Linked DNA regions of Noviherbaspirillum saxi. The protein of the gene in region 1 interacts with the protein of each later gene in a pairwise test. Links are inferred from orthologs where the notes say so. Each region holds a gene or a part of one and is shown in the gene's direction. Other genes may lie near its edges.

Region 1 (8,246 bases):
CCGCCGGAAGAAGACAAGCTGATCCCGACCGTGTGCTCCTCGCTCGATCAAGCGCTTGAGTACCTGGACAAGGACCGTGAGTTCCTGACCCGCGGTGGCGTGTTCAGCGATTCCATGATCGATGCCTACATCGAGCTGAAAATGCAGGAAGTCCAGCGCTTCCGCATGACGACGCATCCGATCGAATTCGATATGTACTACTCGCTGTAATCCGCGATTCAAGGTAAATGTTGTGAAAAAGGGAGGCTTCGGCTTCCCTTTTTTGTTCTGTGGAACTGTTGTGCTATAAGACGTTCTGAGTACGAATGTTTGTAAAGACCTGTTTCTTCGCCTAAACTAAGAAGCACCTTTACTGTTTCCATGCAGAAAGATTATGAAACAACTCATTGTTGGCCTGTTGACCATTGGGGCTATGGCAGGGCAGGCGCATGCACAAAGCGAAGTGTTTCTTTGCGTCGATGATTTCGGCAAGAAGGAATACAAGAACACTGGCACCACCAAGGGATGCAAAAAGATCGACTTGCCGGGTATCACGATGATTCCCGCACCAGCATCCGTGCGCAAACCGGTTGTGCAGACCGCCGCCGCCAAGCCGGCGAATTCCCCCTCGGACTTTCCGAAAGTCGATGGCGATACGCAAAAGACACGCGACAACGATAGACGCCAGATTCTTGTCGATGAAATGAAGAGTGAAGAGCAGAAGCTTGCGAATCTGAAAAAGGAATTCAATAACGGTGAACCGGAGCGCCGCGGCGACGAGCGCAACTACGCGAAATACCAGGAGCGGGTTTCGGTCATGAAGGATGACATCGGCCGTACGGAAAAGAATATCGACGCGCTCAAACGCGAGATCGGCAATCTAAAATAGTCGAGCGCGCTGCGGGTATGACGCTTGCATGACAAGGGCCGCATATTGCGGCCCTTTATATTTTTGGACCACTGTGAAAACAACTCGAAACACCTTCGACGGCCTGGACCTGCTGTCGTCCGCCGTCATCATTCTCGATGCGGAAAGCCGGATCACCTATGCCAATGCGGCCGCCGAAAACCTTTTTGAAAGTTCGGCCAAGGCGCTCGTCGGGCACAAGCTGGAAGAGCTGTTCCTCAACGGTAGCCACCTGTCGGAAATCTTCCATGAAGCGGTCCAGCACCGCTTTGCGGACAAGCGGCTGGACCTGACGCTGGAGCGCGCCGGCCGCGAATCGCTGCAGGTCCATGTCATCGTCACCGCGCTCGACAATCCGGTGACGCCTGTCCTGATCGAGTTGCGCGAGAACGTGCAGCAGCTCAAGCTCGATCGCGAAGAGCGGCTGCTGGATCAGAGTCAGGCCAACAAGGAATTGATCCGCAATCTGGCGCATGAAATCAAGAATCCGCTCGGCGGCATACGCGGCGCTGCGCAGCTGCTCGAATTCGAATTGCCGGAACGGCAGCTGAAAGAGCTGCGCGAATATACGCAGGTCATCATCAAGGAAGCCGACCGTTTGCAGACGCTGGTGGACCGTCTGCTTGCCCCGCACCGTCGGCCGCATATCGTCGGCGACGTCAATATCCATGAAGTTTGCGAGCGTGTGCGCAGCCTGATCATGGCCGAATTCCCGACCGGCCTGACGATCAGGCGCGACTACGATTTGTCGGTTCCGGAATTCCGGGGCGACAAGGAGCAGCTGATTCAGGCCGTGCTCAACATCACGCACAACGCCGCGCAGGCACTATCGGATCGCATGAAAGCGGGCGATGCACTCATCACCTTGCAGACGCGCGTCGCGCGACAGGTCACGCTGGCGAAGATACGTTACAGGCTGGCATTAGACTTGCATATTATCGACAATGGACCGGGCATCCCCCCCGACATCCAGGACCGCATCTTCTATCCCTTGGTTTCGGGACGCGAAGGGGGTAGTGGATTGGGCCTGACACTCGCGCAGACATTCGTGCAGCAGCATATGGGCGTGATCGAGTGCGAGAGCAGGCCGGGATGTACCGACTTCAGGATACTGATACCGCTGCCTTGAACACCGGGCCGGGTTTGACCAATGTCTCATGACGCAGGATGCACAAGAAAATATGAAGCCGATCTGGATTGTCGATGATGATGAATCAATTCGCTGGGTACTAGAGAAAGCGCTGGCCCGCGAAAATCTCGCTACGAAAAGCTTCTCCAATGCGCGCGAGGCGCTCGATGCGCTGCAGACCAGCGTGCCGCAGGTGCTGGTGTCCGATATCCGCATGCCGGGCGAGTCAGGGCTCGAACTGCTGCAAGCGGTCAAGGCCAAGCATCCCGGCCTGCCGGTTATTGTCATCACTGCCTTCTCTGACCTCGATTCGGCGGTCGCCGCGTTCCAGGGTGGCGCATTCGAATACCTCGCCAAGCCTTTCGATATCGACAAGGCCGTCGAGCTGATCCGGCGTGCGCTGGAAGAAAGCCTGCGGGAATCAGGCGTCGAACAGGCGGCAGCCGAAACACCCGAGATTCTCGGGCAGGCGCCGGCCATGCAGGATGTGTTCCGCGCGATAGGCCGGCTGTCGCAATCCAATGTGACCGTGCTCATCACCGGCGAATCCGGCACCGGCAAGGAACTGGTCGCCCGTGCATTGCACAAGCACAGCCCGCGTGCGACGCAACCCTATATTGCGCTCAATACCGCAGCGATTCCAAAAGACTTGCTCGAGTCGGAGCTGTTCGGGCATGAACGCGGTGCGTTCACCGGCGCGCAGGCGACACGGCGCGGCCGCTTCGAGCAGGCGGAGAACGGCACGCTCTTCCTCGATGAAATCGGAGACATGCCGTTCGACCTGCAGACGCGCTTGCTGCGCGTGCTGTCCGACGGCCATTTCTATCGTGTCGGCGGACATCAGCCGCTCAAGGCAAATGTCCGTGTCATCGCTGCAACCCATCAGAACCTGGAACAGCGCGTCAAGGAAGGCTTGTTCCGCGAAGACTTGTATCACCGGCTCAATGTCATCCGTCTGCGTTTGCCCAGCCTGCGCGAACGGCGTGAAGATATTCCCTTGCTGACCCGGCATTTCCTTGCGCAGAGCGCCAAGCAGCTCGGCGTCGAGGCCAAGCGCATGTCGGACAGCGCCATGCATTTTCTCGCCAGTCTCGACCTTCCCGGCAACGTCCGGCAACTCGAGAATCTCTGCAACTGGATCACCGTCATGGCGCCCGGACAGACCGTCGAGGTCAAGGATATGCCGCATGACTTGACCCATGGACAGGAATTTTCCACAACGCCGGTGGCCTTGTCGTCTGCCCCCGCCGCCATGCCAATGCCGATGATGTCGGCTACGGCCGAGAATTCTTCGGCCAGCAGTCCAGAGTCGAATTTTCCGGCCTTTCCTCAATCCGCACCACCAGTCAATGGTCATGCCAATGCGGTGGCCGACAAGGCTGGATGGATTGCCTTGCTGGAGTCCGAGGCCGCGCACATGCTTGCCGCCGGGCAGCCTGAAGTCATGGACGCCCTGGGTCGCCAATTCGAATCCGCCCTAATCAAGACAGCGCTCAAGCATACGCATGGTCGCAAGAACGATGCCGCTATACGACTCGGCATCGGTCGCAACACCATTACACGCAAGATCCATGAACTTGGCATAGACGGCGCCAAGGAAGAGTAACCGACCTTGTCACAGGACGGCGTATTTGATAGTGCCGTCCCGTGCAGCAGTTCCCGGAAGTATTTCGCATCGGCAAGTACCCTTACGAATTGAAACCTTCTTCACGCATGCTCCAAATCGGGCACCTTTGCGCACCGGCATGAAGCTTTACAAATCGCAAGGCACCAGGATGTTGCAGGTAATACAGTAGTCCTATCGGTCTGTTATTCCCATGTAATGCATCCAGGTACTCTGCTTTTGTGAAACGCCGCTTCCACCTCATTCACCTTGGAGCCGCAGTGCTTCTTACACTGGCGGCGACACTGCTTGCGGTGAACCTGGCCGAGGGCGAGAAACGCATCGAAACGCGGGTGGAAAGTCTTTACGGCGTTACCGATGCGCAGTACCTGCGCTCCATGGGCGTGCTTCTCGGGCCAACCATCATCGAGGGCAATTCGGTTCAGCATCTGGAAAATGGCATTGAAATCTTTCCAGCGATGCTGGAAGCGATTCGCTCCGCGCGCAAGACCATTACCTTTGAAACCTATATTTATTGGTCCGGCGATGTCGGCAAGCGTTTTGCCGAAGCGCTGCGCGAGCGTGCCCAGGCTGGCGTCAAGGTGCATGTGCTGCTCGACTGGATAGGCAGCGCGAAAATGGATGAATCGCTGCTGGAAGAAATGCGCCGGGGCGGTGTCGAGGTCGAACGCTATCACGAGCCGCACTGGTATAACCTGGCGCGCTTGAATAACCGAACCCACCGCAAACTGCTGGTGGTCGACGGACTCGTCGGCTTTACCGGTGGCGTAGGCATTGCCGACCAGTGGGATGGCGACGCGCAGGACAAGGAGCATTGGCGCGACTCGCATTTCCGCGTGCAGGGACCGGCCGTATCCGAGTTCCAGGCGGTGTTTCTCGACAACTGGATCAAGGCGACCGGGCGCGTGCTGCATGCGGAGGATTACTTCCCCAAGATCGACAATGCCGGCACGATGCCGGCGCAAATGTTCAGCAGTTCGCCAACCGGCGGCAGCGAAAGCATGCATCTCATGTACTTGTTATCGATTGCATCGGCGCAGAAATCGATTCTGCTGTCGAGTTCCTATTTCGTTCCCGATGAATTGGCGCTCAATGCACTTTCTGCCGCCGCGAAGCGTGGCGTCAAGATCAGGATCATCACGCCGGGCGAAAAAATCGACGCGAGTGTCGTGCGGCGCGCGTCACGGGCGCGTTGGGGACAGTTGCTGGAGGCAGGCATCGAGATCTATGAATACCAACCGACAATGTTTCATTGCAAGATCATGATCGTGGATGGATTTCTCGTGTCGACCGGTTCGACCAATTTCGATAACAGGTCGTTTCGTCTGAACGACGAGGCCAACCTGAATATTTACGATGCGGGCTTCGCGGCTGAAATGACGAAAGAGTTCGAACAGGATGTGATGAAGGCGCGTCGCGTCACGCTGGAACAGTGGCGCAATCGGCCATGGAATGAAAAGCTGATGGAGCACGCATCTTCGCTGTTAGGCAGCCAGCTCTGACGGCTGTCAAGGCAGGTTTGCCATTCAGGACTGCCGGCGCGGATAACCTTCTGCCGTGATCCGCGTCCACACCTGTGCTTTTTCTTCTTCAGTCATGAACACCCAGTTTGCCACTTCGGCAACCGTACGACCGCACCCGCGGCAGATATCATCGAAGGTGGTAGAACAAACGGCAACACAGGGCGTGTCAGGGCGGGAAGGTTTTTGCATAGAATAGAGGTCCCAAACCACCAATGATAGGGCAAAACCTTGTACCAGCTCTACTACTATCCCGGTAACGCGAATCTCGCGCCACACATGCTGCTCGAAGAATTGTCAGTTCCGTACCAGCTGGTGCTGATTGACCGGGACAACAATGCGCACAAAGGCAAAGAATATTTGCGGTTGAATCCGACCGGGCGTATTCCCGTGCTGGTTGATGGCGACCTGGTGCTGTTTGAAACGGCGGCCATTTGTCTCCACCTGGTAGATCGGCATCCTGAAGCCGGGCTGGCGCCGGCACTCGGCACGGCTGAACGTGCGCATTTCTACAAGTGGCTGATGTATCTGACCAATACCTTGCAAGCCGAGTTGCTCACCTATTTCTACCCTGAGCGGCTGGCCAGTAGCGAGGCTGGTGCCGCAGATGTCAAGCAGCATGCTGAACAACGGGTAAGTGCGATGCTGGACCTGCTTGACCGGACGCTGGCTGAGCACGGTGGGCCTTATCTGCTTGGCCAGCAGTATACGGCGGTGGATCCCTATCTGATGATGTTGTCGAGGTGGACCAGGATGATGATGCACCCGGCGCGCAATCGCACACATCTTGGCCGCTTCCTGCAGCGGATGGTGGAGCGGCCAGCCGTCATGCGCGCATTCGAGCAGGAAGGTTTAAGCGAGCCGTTGTTTTAATCCCGTTTCATCGCGGATCATCTCGACTCAGGCGACGCCACAAGGTAGTACGGCTGATCCCTAGATGTTTCGCGGCGGCTTCCCGGTTGCCGCCAAAGCGCGCAAGTACCGTGTGAACCGTTTCCGAATAGCTAGCCGGCAAGGGCGGTGATGATGCGTTGTCCAGCGTCACGGCCGTTGGCCGAAACGCTGGCGCAGCCGTCGGACTTGAAACGGAAACCAGTTCAGGCGCGACCGCCGTAATGAACCCCGGCGACAAGGCCTGCAGCGGTTCCGCTGCAAGAAACAGGGCCACGCGCTCCATCAGATTGCGCAACTCGCGCACATTGCCCGGCCACGTATAACTGGCCAACAGCGGCACACAGGCGAGAATTTCCGCGTGCAGATTCGCATGCGGCCGCGTGCCCAGCGAAGCCAATGCGTTTTTCAATCCCCATTCGGCCAGCGATGCCAGGTCTTCCGTGCGCTCGCGCAGCGGAGGCAGCGTCAGGCGCAGTACGCCGAGCCGGTAGAACAGGTCAGCCCGAAAGCGTCCATCGCGCACGCGCTGGTCGAGATCGCAATGCGTGGCACTGATGATGCGCACATTCACCGCGATCGGGCGGGTGCCGCCGACGCGAACCACTTCCCGTTCTTCCAGTACGCGCAACAGACGCGTCTGCAATTGCAGCGGCATCTCGCCGATTTCATCGAGGAACAGCGTGCCGCGATTGGCGGCTTCGAACAAGCCGGCATGGCCTCCACGCCGCGACCCGGTAAACGCGCCTTCTTCATAGCCGAACAATTCCGACTCAAGCAGGGATTCGGCCACCGCGCCGCAATTGATTGCAACAAACGGTTGGCGCGCGCGCTGGCTTTCGCGGTGGATCGCCTGGGCTGCAAGCTCCTTGCCGGTGCCGGTTTCACCGTGGATCAGTACGGTCGCCGGGGATTTGGCAAATAATTCGATCGAGTGGCGCACCGCCTGCATCGCCGCGGAGTCGCCGCGCAAGTCGTTCAATCCATGCTTGGCGCGCAAGGCATCGGCAAGCGGATTGGCGCGCGCCCGTCCGGATTCGAGCTGCGTGAAACGTGCCAGTTCCAGCGCGTCTTCGAAGGCTTGCCGTATCGATGCCGCCGAGTACACGAAAACACCTGCAAGGCCGGCTTCTTCCGCCAGATCGGTGATCAGTCCGGCGCCGACGATGGCCTTGATGCCTGCGGCCTTGAGCTCATTGATCTGCGCGCGCGCATCTTCTTCGGTCACATAGGTGCGTTGCACGATTTGCAGACCGAAAGTGGTCTGGAATTCGACCAGTTCCGGCATCGGCTCCTGATAGGTGATCAGACCGATTGCCGAGGTGATCTTGCGCGCCCGGGCTAGTGCCTGCATGACATCGAAACCGCTGGCTTTGGCAATGACGACGGGCAGCGATAAACGCCCCTTCAGGTAAGCCGCGTTCGAGCCGGCGGCAATGACCGCATCGCAGCGCTCGGTTTCCATGCGTTCACGAATATGGCGTACCGCGTCTTCGAAGCCGAGATTGATCGGTTCTATGCTGGCCCGATCGTCGAATTCCAGCGTGATATCCCGAAACAGGTCGGATAAACGCGAGATGGCCACGGTCCAAATGACCGGTTTCTCATTCGGATCGGGTAAGGGATGGCTGCGCGGTCTCATGTTTCATGTTTCATTGCGATGTTTCAAGTGTAACGTGGATTGAAACATGGCTGCTCAGATATTTTTCAGATTACCTTTTCTTTAATCTATAACATATTGATTTTTAATAAAAATAAAAATATTCTGCAAAAACTTTCCTGTGTGGCACACCGCTTGCAATAAGGAGGCAGCATGCAAACTCATGAAACATCTCAGGAAGGTAAAAACATGACTGTCCAATCCGCTGGAGCAGCGTTTCGTCAGGCCGTAAAGGAAGAATCCCCGCTGCAAGTCGTCGGCGCAATCAATGCCAACCACGCTCTGCTGGCCAAGCGCGCCGGTTACCGTGCAATCTACCTGTCCGGCGGCGGCGTCGCGGCCGGCTCGCTCGGTTTGCCCGATCTCGGCATTTCCAATCTCGACGACGTTTTGACCGACGTGCGCCGCATTACCGACGTTTGCGACCTGCCATTGCTGGTCGACGTCGATACCGGATTCGGCTCTTCCGCATTCAATGTCGCACGTACGGTCAAGTCCATGATCAAGTTCGGCGCGGCCGCCATCCACATTGAAGA
Region 2 (7,549 bases), 700 kb from region 1 along the record:
ATCCCTCCCACCTGGAGCTGGAGCTCACGGAAAGCGCGTCGATGGACGATCCCGACACGATCATCCCGCTCATGCACAAGCTGAAGACCCTAGGCGTGAGGCTGTCGATCGACGACTTCGGCACCGGTTATTCGAATATGCAGTATTTGAAAAACTTCCCGGTGGATAGCCTCAAGATGGATGGTTCCTTCGTCAGGGAGATCACGACCGATTCACGCAGCCTCGCCATCGCCGACGCGATTGTCGCCATGGCGCATCGGCTCGGTCTGCAGGTGGTCGCCGAAATGGCGGAAACCGAAGACCAGGTTATGCTGCTCGCGTCGCATGGCTGCGACCACGTACAGGGCTATTATTTCAGTCGTCCGGTAGGCGCTGCTGAGTGTGCGGAGCTGTTGCATGCCGCTCGCCTGCCTCTTCCTGAAAAGCGCAGATGGCAATGCACTGTACCGGGCAGATTGCCAGTGCCTTCACGTAAGGCTGTAAAAGTCGCTTAGGAATGTGTACGGAATAAGTTACCGATTTGGACGCGTCCGACGGGATGCGCTGCAAGGCGCGAGAAGGAGTCATAGCGAGCTATGGCGACGCCGAGCAACGCTGCAGCGCGCCCGTCAGACGTGAACCAAATCGGGAAATTATTTCGTGCACGTTCCTTAATGTTCGCGTAGTGCGCGCCGGTACTGAATCGCTTCGGCGATATGTGCCTGCCCGATCGTGGCTGCGCCCGCCAAGTCGGCAATCGTGCGTGCGACCTTGAGCACGCGGTGATACGCGCGCGCCGACCAGTGCAGTCTCGTCATCGCAGTACGCAATATCTGCTCGCCCGCCTCGTCGGGCTTGCAATGCAGATCGATCTCGGCAGTCGACAATGCATGGTTGCCCTTGCCTTGTCGCTGCAACTGCAGTGCGAAGGCGCGTTCGACGCGTTCCGTGATGCGCTGCGACGGTTCGCCGTCGGCTTGCTTCAGCAAGTCCTCATGCGGCAACGCGGTGACCTGAATCTGCATGTCGATGCGATCGAGCAGCGGACCGGAAATCTTGTCCTGGTATCGGGCAACCTGATCCGGCGTGCAGCGACAGCGATTGGCGGTGTGACCCAGATAACCGCAGGGGCAGGGGTTCATCGCCGCGATCAATTGAAAGCGGGCGGGAAAATCAGCCTGCTTCGCCGCACGCGAGATCGTGATATGCCCGGACTCTAGCGGTTCACGCAACACTTCCAGCACTTTTCTGTCGAATTCCGGCAGTTCATCGAGAAACAAGACGCCGCGATGCGCAAGCGAGATTTCACCCGGACGGGGTGAGCTGCCGCCGCCGACCAGCGCCACGCCGGAGGCGGTATGGTGCGGCGCGCGGTAAGGCCGAGCCTTCCAGCGCGCAATCGAAAAGCCGCTGGTCAGCGATTGCACGGCGGCCGACTCCAGCGCTTCGTCGTCGGTCATCTGCGGCAGGATGCCGGGGAAGCGCTGCGCCAGCATCGATTTGCCGGTACCCGGCGGGCCGGCCATCAAGACACTATGTCCGCCGGATGCCGCGATTTCCAACGCGCGCTTGGCCTGCAACTGTCCTTTAACGTCGGCGAAGTCCGGATAAGTCGGACGCGCCGGCGCCGCTTCGGCGCGATGCCGTGCGAGTCGGGCATCGCTGCCGCGCGAAGCGAAGTGTGCACACACCTGTAACAACGATTCCGCCGGATAGATGGCTGCGTCGGCGACCAGTCCGGCCTCGTCTGCATTGGCGCGCGGCAGGATGAATGCGCGTTGCTTGCCGGACCTGTCGGCCGCGCGGTGCATCGCATAAGTCATCGCCAGCGCGCCGCGAATCGGCCGCAACTCTCCCGACAGCGAGAGCTCACCCGCAAATTCATATTTGGCAAGTTCGTCGCCGGGCATCTGTTCGGAGGCAGCCAGGATGCCCAGCGCGATCGGCAGGTCGAAGCGGCCGGACTCCTTGGGCAGGTCGGCCGGCGCGAGGTTGACGGTGATGCGCCGCGCCGGGAATTCGAAGCGGGCGTTTTGCAAGGCGGCCCTGACCCTGTCCTTCGATTCCTTTACTTCTGTTTCAGGCAAGCCGACGATCGTGAAAGAGGGTATGCCATTGGCAAGGTGAACTTCGACGGTGACTTCCGGCGCCTGCATGCCGGACAGGGCGCGGCTTTTCAAGACAGCAAGACTCATTGACCCTCATGGAGCTTTTGTTTTTGGTATTCATACCGATGGCGTGCCGGATGATGGCTCACGCGAGTCACGCCAAGTCTGCGCAAACCGGCTGCCGGCCTTACGGTTTTTTGAGCTGGACTTCCAGTTCGGCTACCCGAGCTTCCAGCGCTTCCAGCTTGGCACGGGTCTTTGCCAATACCTGTGCCTGAATATCAAACTCTTCTCGCGTCACCAGATCGAGCTTGGAAAAACCCTGCGTCATCATTGCCTTGACGTTCTTTTCAACGTCCTTCATCGGTGAATTCTCGATGGCCTGGTTGATCTTGCTTTGCAGATCATTAAAAAAATCGTTCTTGTTCATGGTCAATCTTCTTTCAAAAATTCGCACTTGCTTGGTGCGTACCGTTTCGGTGCGCCTCAGCGTGGTGCGATATGTTGGTGCACGTCGCCAAACCCAGTGCGTTTACTTGCCGAAGCTCCATAAAATGGAAAGTTTGATAACGCAATTGTGGCATGAAAACGGTGGCATGAGTTCTGCTAAGTAGTTGGGGAAATGCAATGCCACGAATTTTTCTTCACCTACAAAAAGGGAACGACATGAAAAAAATGATTCTTGCTGCCGCGGTCTTCGCTGCTTGTGCGACGTCTGCCTCGGCACAGCAAGCCGCCCCGGCAGCTTCCGATCATACCTTTACCGGTAACCTGACTCTCGCAACGGATTATCGTTTCCGCGGCATTTCCCAGACTTTCGGCAAGCCGGCAATCCAGGGCGGTTTCGACTATGCGCACAGCAGCGGTTTCTATGTCGGTAACTGGAATTCCAATGTCAGCGGCAACCAATATCCCGATGGCGCCAGCATTGAGATGGACCTGTACGGCGGCTACAAGTTTGAAGTCATGCCGGACCTGACCGCCGATATCGGCTTGCTGAAATACTACTATCCCGGCGTTCGTATCGGCGGTATCAAGGCCGATGCGCTGGAGCTCTACGTCGGCGCGACCTACAAGTGGTTCTCGGCGAAGTATAGCCATGCAGTCAGCGACGAATACTTCGGCTTCACCAATGCCGATGGTTCCTATTATCTGGACCTGAACGCCAACTTTGAAGTCGCCGACAAGACTACGCTGGGCTTCCACGTCGGTCGCCAGAAGTTCAAGAACTCCGGCGCGTTCAACTATACCGACTACAAGCTTGGCGTCGCACGCGACGTCGGCTTTGCCACAGTCGGCCTGGCCCTGGTCGGTTCCAATGCCGATTCCGCTGTGTATACCGTTTCCAACACCAGCGGCACCAAGCGGAAAGACGTGAGCAAGAATACCGTCGTGCTGTCGCTCTCCAAGACTTTCTAAATCTCTTAGGGGTTCATCATGAAACTGATCACCGCCATCATTAAACCGTTCAAACTGGACGAAGTGCGCGAATCTCTTTCGGCGATCGGCGTGCAGGGCATTACCGTCACCGAAGTCAAGGGGTTCGGCCGTCAGAAGGGCCACACCGAGCTGTATCGCGGCGCGGAATATGTCGTCGACTTCCTGCCCAAGACCAAGATCGAGGCAGCCGTGGACGACGCTATCGTCGATCGCGCGATCGAAGCAATTGAAAGCGCGGCACGCACCGGCAAGATCGGCGACGGCAAGATTTTTGTCTACGACCTGCAGCAAGTCGTCCGTATCCGTACCGGCGAGACCGGCAAAGAAGCCCTCTAAGGAGATTTTGATGAAAAAATTAATTGCAAGCTTCCTGGCGACCAGCACGCTGCTGTTCGCGGTCGGCTTTGCGCAGCCAACGCTGGCTGCAGACGCCCCCGCGGCAACGTCCGAACCGATCGTGCTGGCGCAGGCAACTGCCCCGGCCGCCGATGCCGCAGCGCCGGCAGCAGCAGCTCCGGCTGCGACCGCACCCGCCGCCGCAGCAACACCGGCCGAAGCGGCAGCACCGGCCGCCGCACCCGTCCCTAACAAGGGCGACACCGCATGGATGATGATGGCCACCGTACTGGTCATCCTGATGACGATTCCTGGCCTCGCCCTGTTCTACGGCGGCCTGGTGCGCACCAAGAACATGCTGTCGATCCTGATGCAGGTGTTCATGATCTTCTCGATGATCGTGGTGTTGTGGGCCATTTACGGCTACTCGCTCGCGTTCACGGAAGGCGGCAGCTTCATCGGTTCGTTCGATCGCCTGTTCCTGAAAGGCATCACGCCGGAATCGGTCGCCGCGACCTTCAGCAAGGGCATCGTGATTCCCGAGTTTGTGTTCGTCGCGTTCCAGGCAACCTTTGCAGCGATCACTTGCGGCCTGATCGTCGGCGCATTCGCCGAACGCATCAAGTTCTCGGCTGCGCTGCTGTTCATCGTACTGTGGTTCACCTTCTCCTACCTGCCGATTGCGCACATGGTCTGGTTCTGGCCTGGTCCGGATGCCTATGTCGACGCAGCCGCTGCCGAAAAGGCGACAGCTGTTTCCGGCTGGCTGTTCCAGAAGGGCGCGCTTGACTTCGCTGGCGGTACTGTGGTCCACATCAATGCCGCGATCGCCGGTCTGGTCGGTGCTTATGTGATCGGCAAGCGTATCGGCTACGGCAAGGAATCGATGGCACCGCACTCGCTGACGCTGACCATGGTCGGTGCATCGATGCTGTGGGTCGGCTGGTTCGGTTTCAACGCCGGTTCGGCGCTCGAAGCAGGCGGCACCGCTGCGCTCGCACTGGTCAATACCTTGCTGGCAACAGCTGCGGCAACCCTGTCCTGGAGCTTCGGCGAATGGATGGGCAAGGGCAAGCCTTCGATGCTGGGTGCGGCTTCGGGGGCGGTTGCAGGTCTGGTCGCGATTACTCCCGCAGCCGGCTTCGTCGGCGTCATGGGTGGCCTGGTAATCGGCCTGCTGTCCGGTATCATCTGCCTGTGGGGTGTCAATGGCCTCAAGCGCATGCTGGGTGCGGATGACTCGCTTGACGTGTTCGGCGTGCACGGCGTCGGCGGTATCCTCGGCGCGCTGCTGACCGGCGTATTCGCGGCTCCTTCGCTGGGCGGCACAGGCATCTATGACTACGTTGCCAACAAGGTTGCCGCAGAGTACTCGATCGCAGGCCAAGTCTGGATCCAGTTCCAGGGCGTGCTGACCACGGTGATCTGGTCTGGCGTTGTGGCCTTCATCGCCTACAAGGTGGTTGACCTGATCGTCGGTCTGCGTGTGCCGGAAGAAGAAGAGCGCGAAGGCCTCGACATCTCCAGCCACGGCGAATCGGCTTACCACTCGTAATAGCCATACGGCAGCACTCATTTCCCCGCTTGCGTCAGCAAGCCTTGAAAGCGCCTCTTCGGAGGTAATGCCGTTCAGTTAAGAACTGAACGGCATTTTTGTTTTGGGAAACAGGTTGTAAACCTTGGGCGGTGATGTTAACTTTTCGGCTTCATGCTTGCCGACGCCCTGACCCTGCTGCTGGATGCACAAGACGCGCCCGACTGGGCGCGGTTGGGCGCGCATTTACCGTACGAGTGGATTGCGCAGGCTGTCGCAGAAACCGGCAGGGCCAGCCTCCGACATCGGCGCTTGCCGGCCGAACAGGTCGTGTGGCTGGTCGTCGCGCTGGCCTTGTATCGCCACCAATCGATTAGCGAGGTGATCGACGCACTCGATCTGGCGCTGCCGGCTGTGCAGGCACCGTTCGTGAGCAAGAGCGCGGTGGCGCAAGCACGCCAGCGACTGGGGGAAGCGCCGCTGAAATGGCTGTTCCAGACGTCGGCGCGGGCGTGGAGCAGCCAGGACAAGAATGCTTACCTGTTCAAGGGATTGAGTCTGTTGGCAATGGACGGGACGACCTTGCGAACAGCGGATAGCCCCGCCAATCGGGAACACTTTGGCGCCCAATCGTATGCCAGTGGCGCGGTGGCGAGCTACCCGCAAGTGCGCGGGGTAACACTGACGGCTATTCCCACCCACCTGGTGGTCGATGCCGCCTTCGGCCGGTACGATAGCAATGAAATGCTGTACGCAAAGACGCTGGTGCCGGGCATCCCGGATCATACGCTGACAGTGTTCGACAAGGGCTTTCTGGCCGCGGAAATCCTGTGCGGGCTCACGGCCAACGGACAGAACCGGCACTTCCTGATACCGGCCAAAGGCAACACCCAATGGGAAGTGGTCGAAGGCACACCGGAAGATGCGATCGTGCAGATGCGCGTGTCGCCGCAGGCCCGCAACAAGTCGCCCACGTTGCCCCAATTCTGGCGTGCACGCGCCATTGCAGCAATTGATCCGCAAGGCCGCAAAAAAGTGCTGCTGACCTCGCTGACCGACCGCCAACGCTTCAAGGCGAGCGAGATCGTCGCTTGCTACGGCCGCCGCTGGCAGATTGAAACGAGCTATCGTGAACTCAAGCAATCGATGATGGGGAGGGCACTGACCCTGCGCAGCAAGACCGTAGAAGGCGTCCAGCAAGAGATCTGGGGGGCGCTCACCGCCTACAACCTGATCCGAGTGGAAATTGCGAAAGCCGCATTGGAAGCCAACTGCGCGCCTACCGAAATCAGTTTCGTGCGCGCATTTCACACGATCCAATATGAACTGCGCTGGGCCGCTGTCACCCGCGCCCAGGGAAAACTGCCGGCCTTACTGCAGCGGCTGCGCCAGCGTCTCGTCAGCATCCTCAATGAAAAACGACCCGGGCGCCGGTGCGACCGAGTCGTTAAGTCAACGCCAAAACGTTATGCCGTTCGGGTGCTCAAGAAAGTCCTTATCTGAACAGCATTACCTCTTCGGAGGCGCTTTTTTTTCGTCGTAACATGCGGGCATGTCGTCCTGACAAACTGCATCGGCCCGATGATGTTGCAAAGATGGCAAACTTTGTTGCGATATGCGCCCGAATCGTTTGCTGCAAAGCCGCATTGGAGGGCGCATCCCACGCAAAACGAGGATTACTATTAGAATCAATACCGCTCCAGCATTGCAATATTCGCAGCGATCAGTTGAAAAGACGCCGTTTGCCCCGACCTTCAAGCGGTAGCGACGCAGGCGACTGAGGCTGATCCAGGCGATTTGCAAGCGCATCACACATTTGGAAGGTTAAGGAAGGTTAATATGGTTCCGCATCTCGTCACGGCCCTCAACGGCCCGCTTCTCGACCTCGAAAAAAAGATCCTTGCCGCGACGCCGGCAATCGAGCGCTGGTTCCGGCTCGAATGGCAGGAACACACGCCGCCTTTCTACTGTTCGGTCGATTTGCGCAATGCCGGCTTCAAACTCGCACCGGTCGATACCAACCTGTTCCCGGGCGGCTTCAATAATCTGTCGGCGGAAATGCTGCCGCTGGCAGTGCAAGCCGCAATGGCGGCCATCGAGAAATACTGTCCCGATGCCAAGAACCTGCTGCTGATCCCGGAACGCCACACCC

Evidence for each region. Proteins that work in one complex are often made in the same cells at the same time.
Region 2: the proteins of glnL (region 1) and D3871_RS02305 interact in binary tests that used the Escherichia coli proteins (3 or more experiments, as listed by UniProt). The link is inferred for Noviherbaspirillum saxi from one-to-one orthologs.

What each region holds. Positions count from the first base shown.
Region 1 is NZ_QYUO01000001.1:1,170,634-1,178,879, forward strand. What follows is about bases 1-2,978. They hold glnL (nitrogen regulation protein NR(II)), read left to right. Parts: upstream 1-941; coding sequence 942-2,015; downstream 2,016-2,978. Other genes in these bases: glnA (type I glutamate--ammonia ligase), read left to right, coding at 1-210; D3871_RS05625 (DUF4124 domain-containing protein), read left to right, coding at 374-868; ntrC (nitrogen regulation protein NR(I)), read left to right, coding at 2,068-2,978. In the rest of the region: more of ntrC, read left to right, coding at 2,979-3,621; cls (cardiolipin synthase), read left to right, coding at 3,900-5,141; D3871_RS05645 (DUF1289 domain-containing protein), read right to left, coding at 5,166-5,351; D3871_RS05650 (glutathione S-transferase family protein), read left to right, coding at 5,391-6,032; propionate catabolism operon regulatory protein PrpR, read right to left, coding at 6,040-7,692; prpB (methylisocitrate lyase), read left to right, coding at 7,900-8,246.
Region 2 is NZ_QYUO01000001.1:467,947-475,495, forward strand. Bases 2,213-5,193 are described here. They hold D3871_RS02305 (P-II family nitrogen regulator), read left to right. Parts: upstream 2,213-3,524; coding sequence 3,525-3,863; downstream 3,864-5,193. Other genes in these bases: D3871_RS02295 (accessory factor UbiK family protein), read right to left, coding at 2,275-2,517; D3871_RS02300 (TorF family putative porin), read left to right, coding at 2,754-3,506; D3871_RS02310 (ammonium transporter), read left to right, coding at 3,874-5,193. Also shown: D3871_RS02285 (putative bifunctional diguanylate cyclase/phosphodiesterase), read left to right, coding at 1-494; D3871_RS02290 (YifB family Mg chelatase-like AAA ATPase), read right to left, coding at 651-2,174; more of D3871_RS02310, read left to right, coding at 5,194-5,418; D3871_RS02315 (IS4 family transposase), read left to right, coding at 5,572-6,900; gshA (glutamate--cysteine ligase), read left to right, coding at 7,237-7,549. UniProt on the Escherichia coli protein: Involved in the regulation of nitrogen metabolism. Regulates the activity of its targets by protein-protein interaction in response to the nitrogen status of the cell.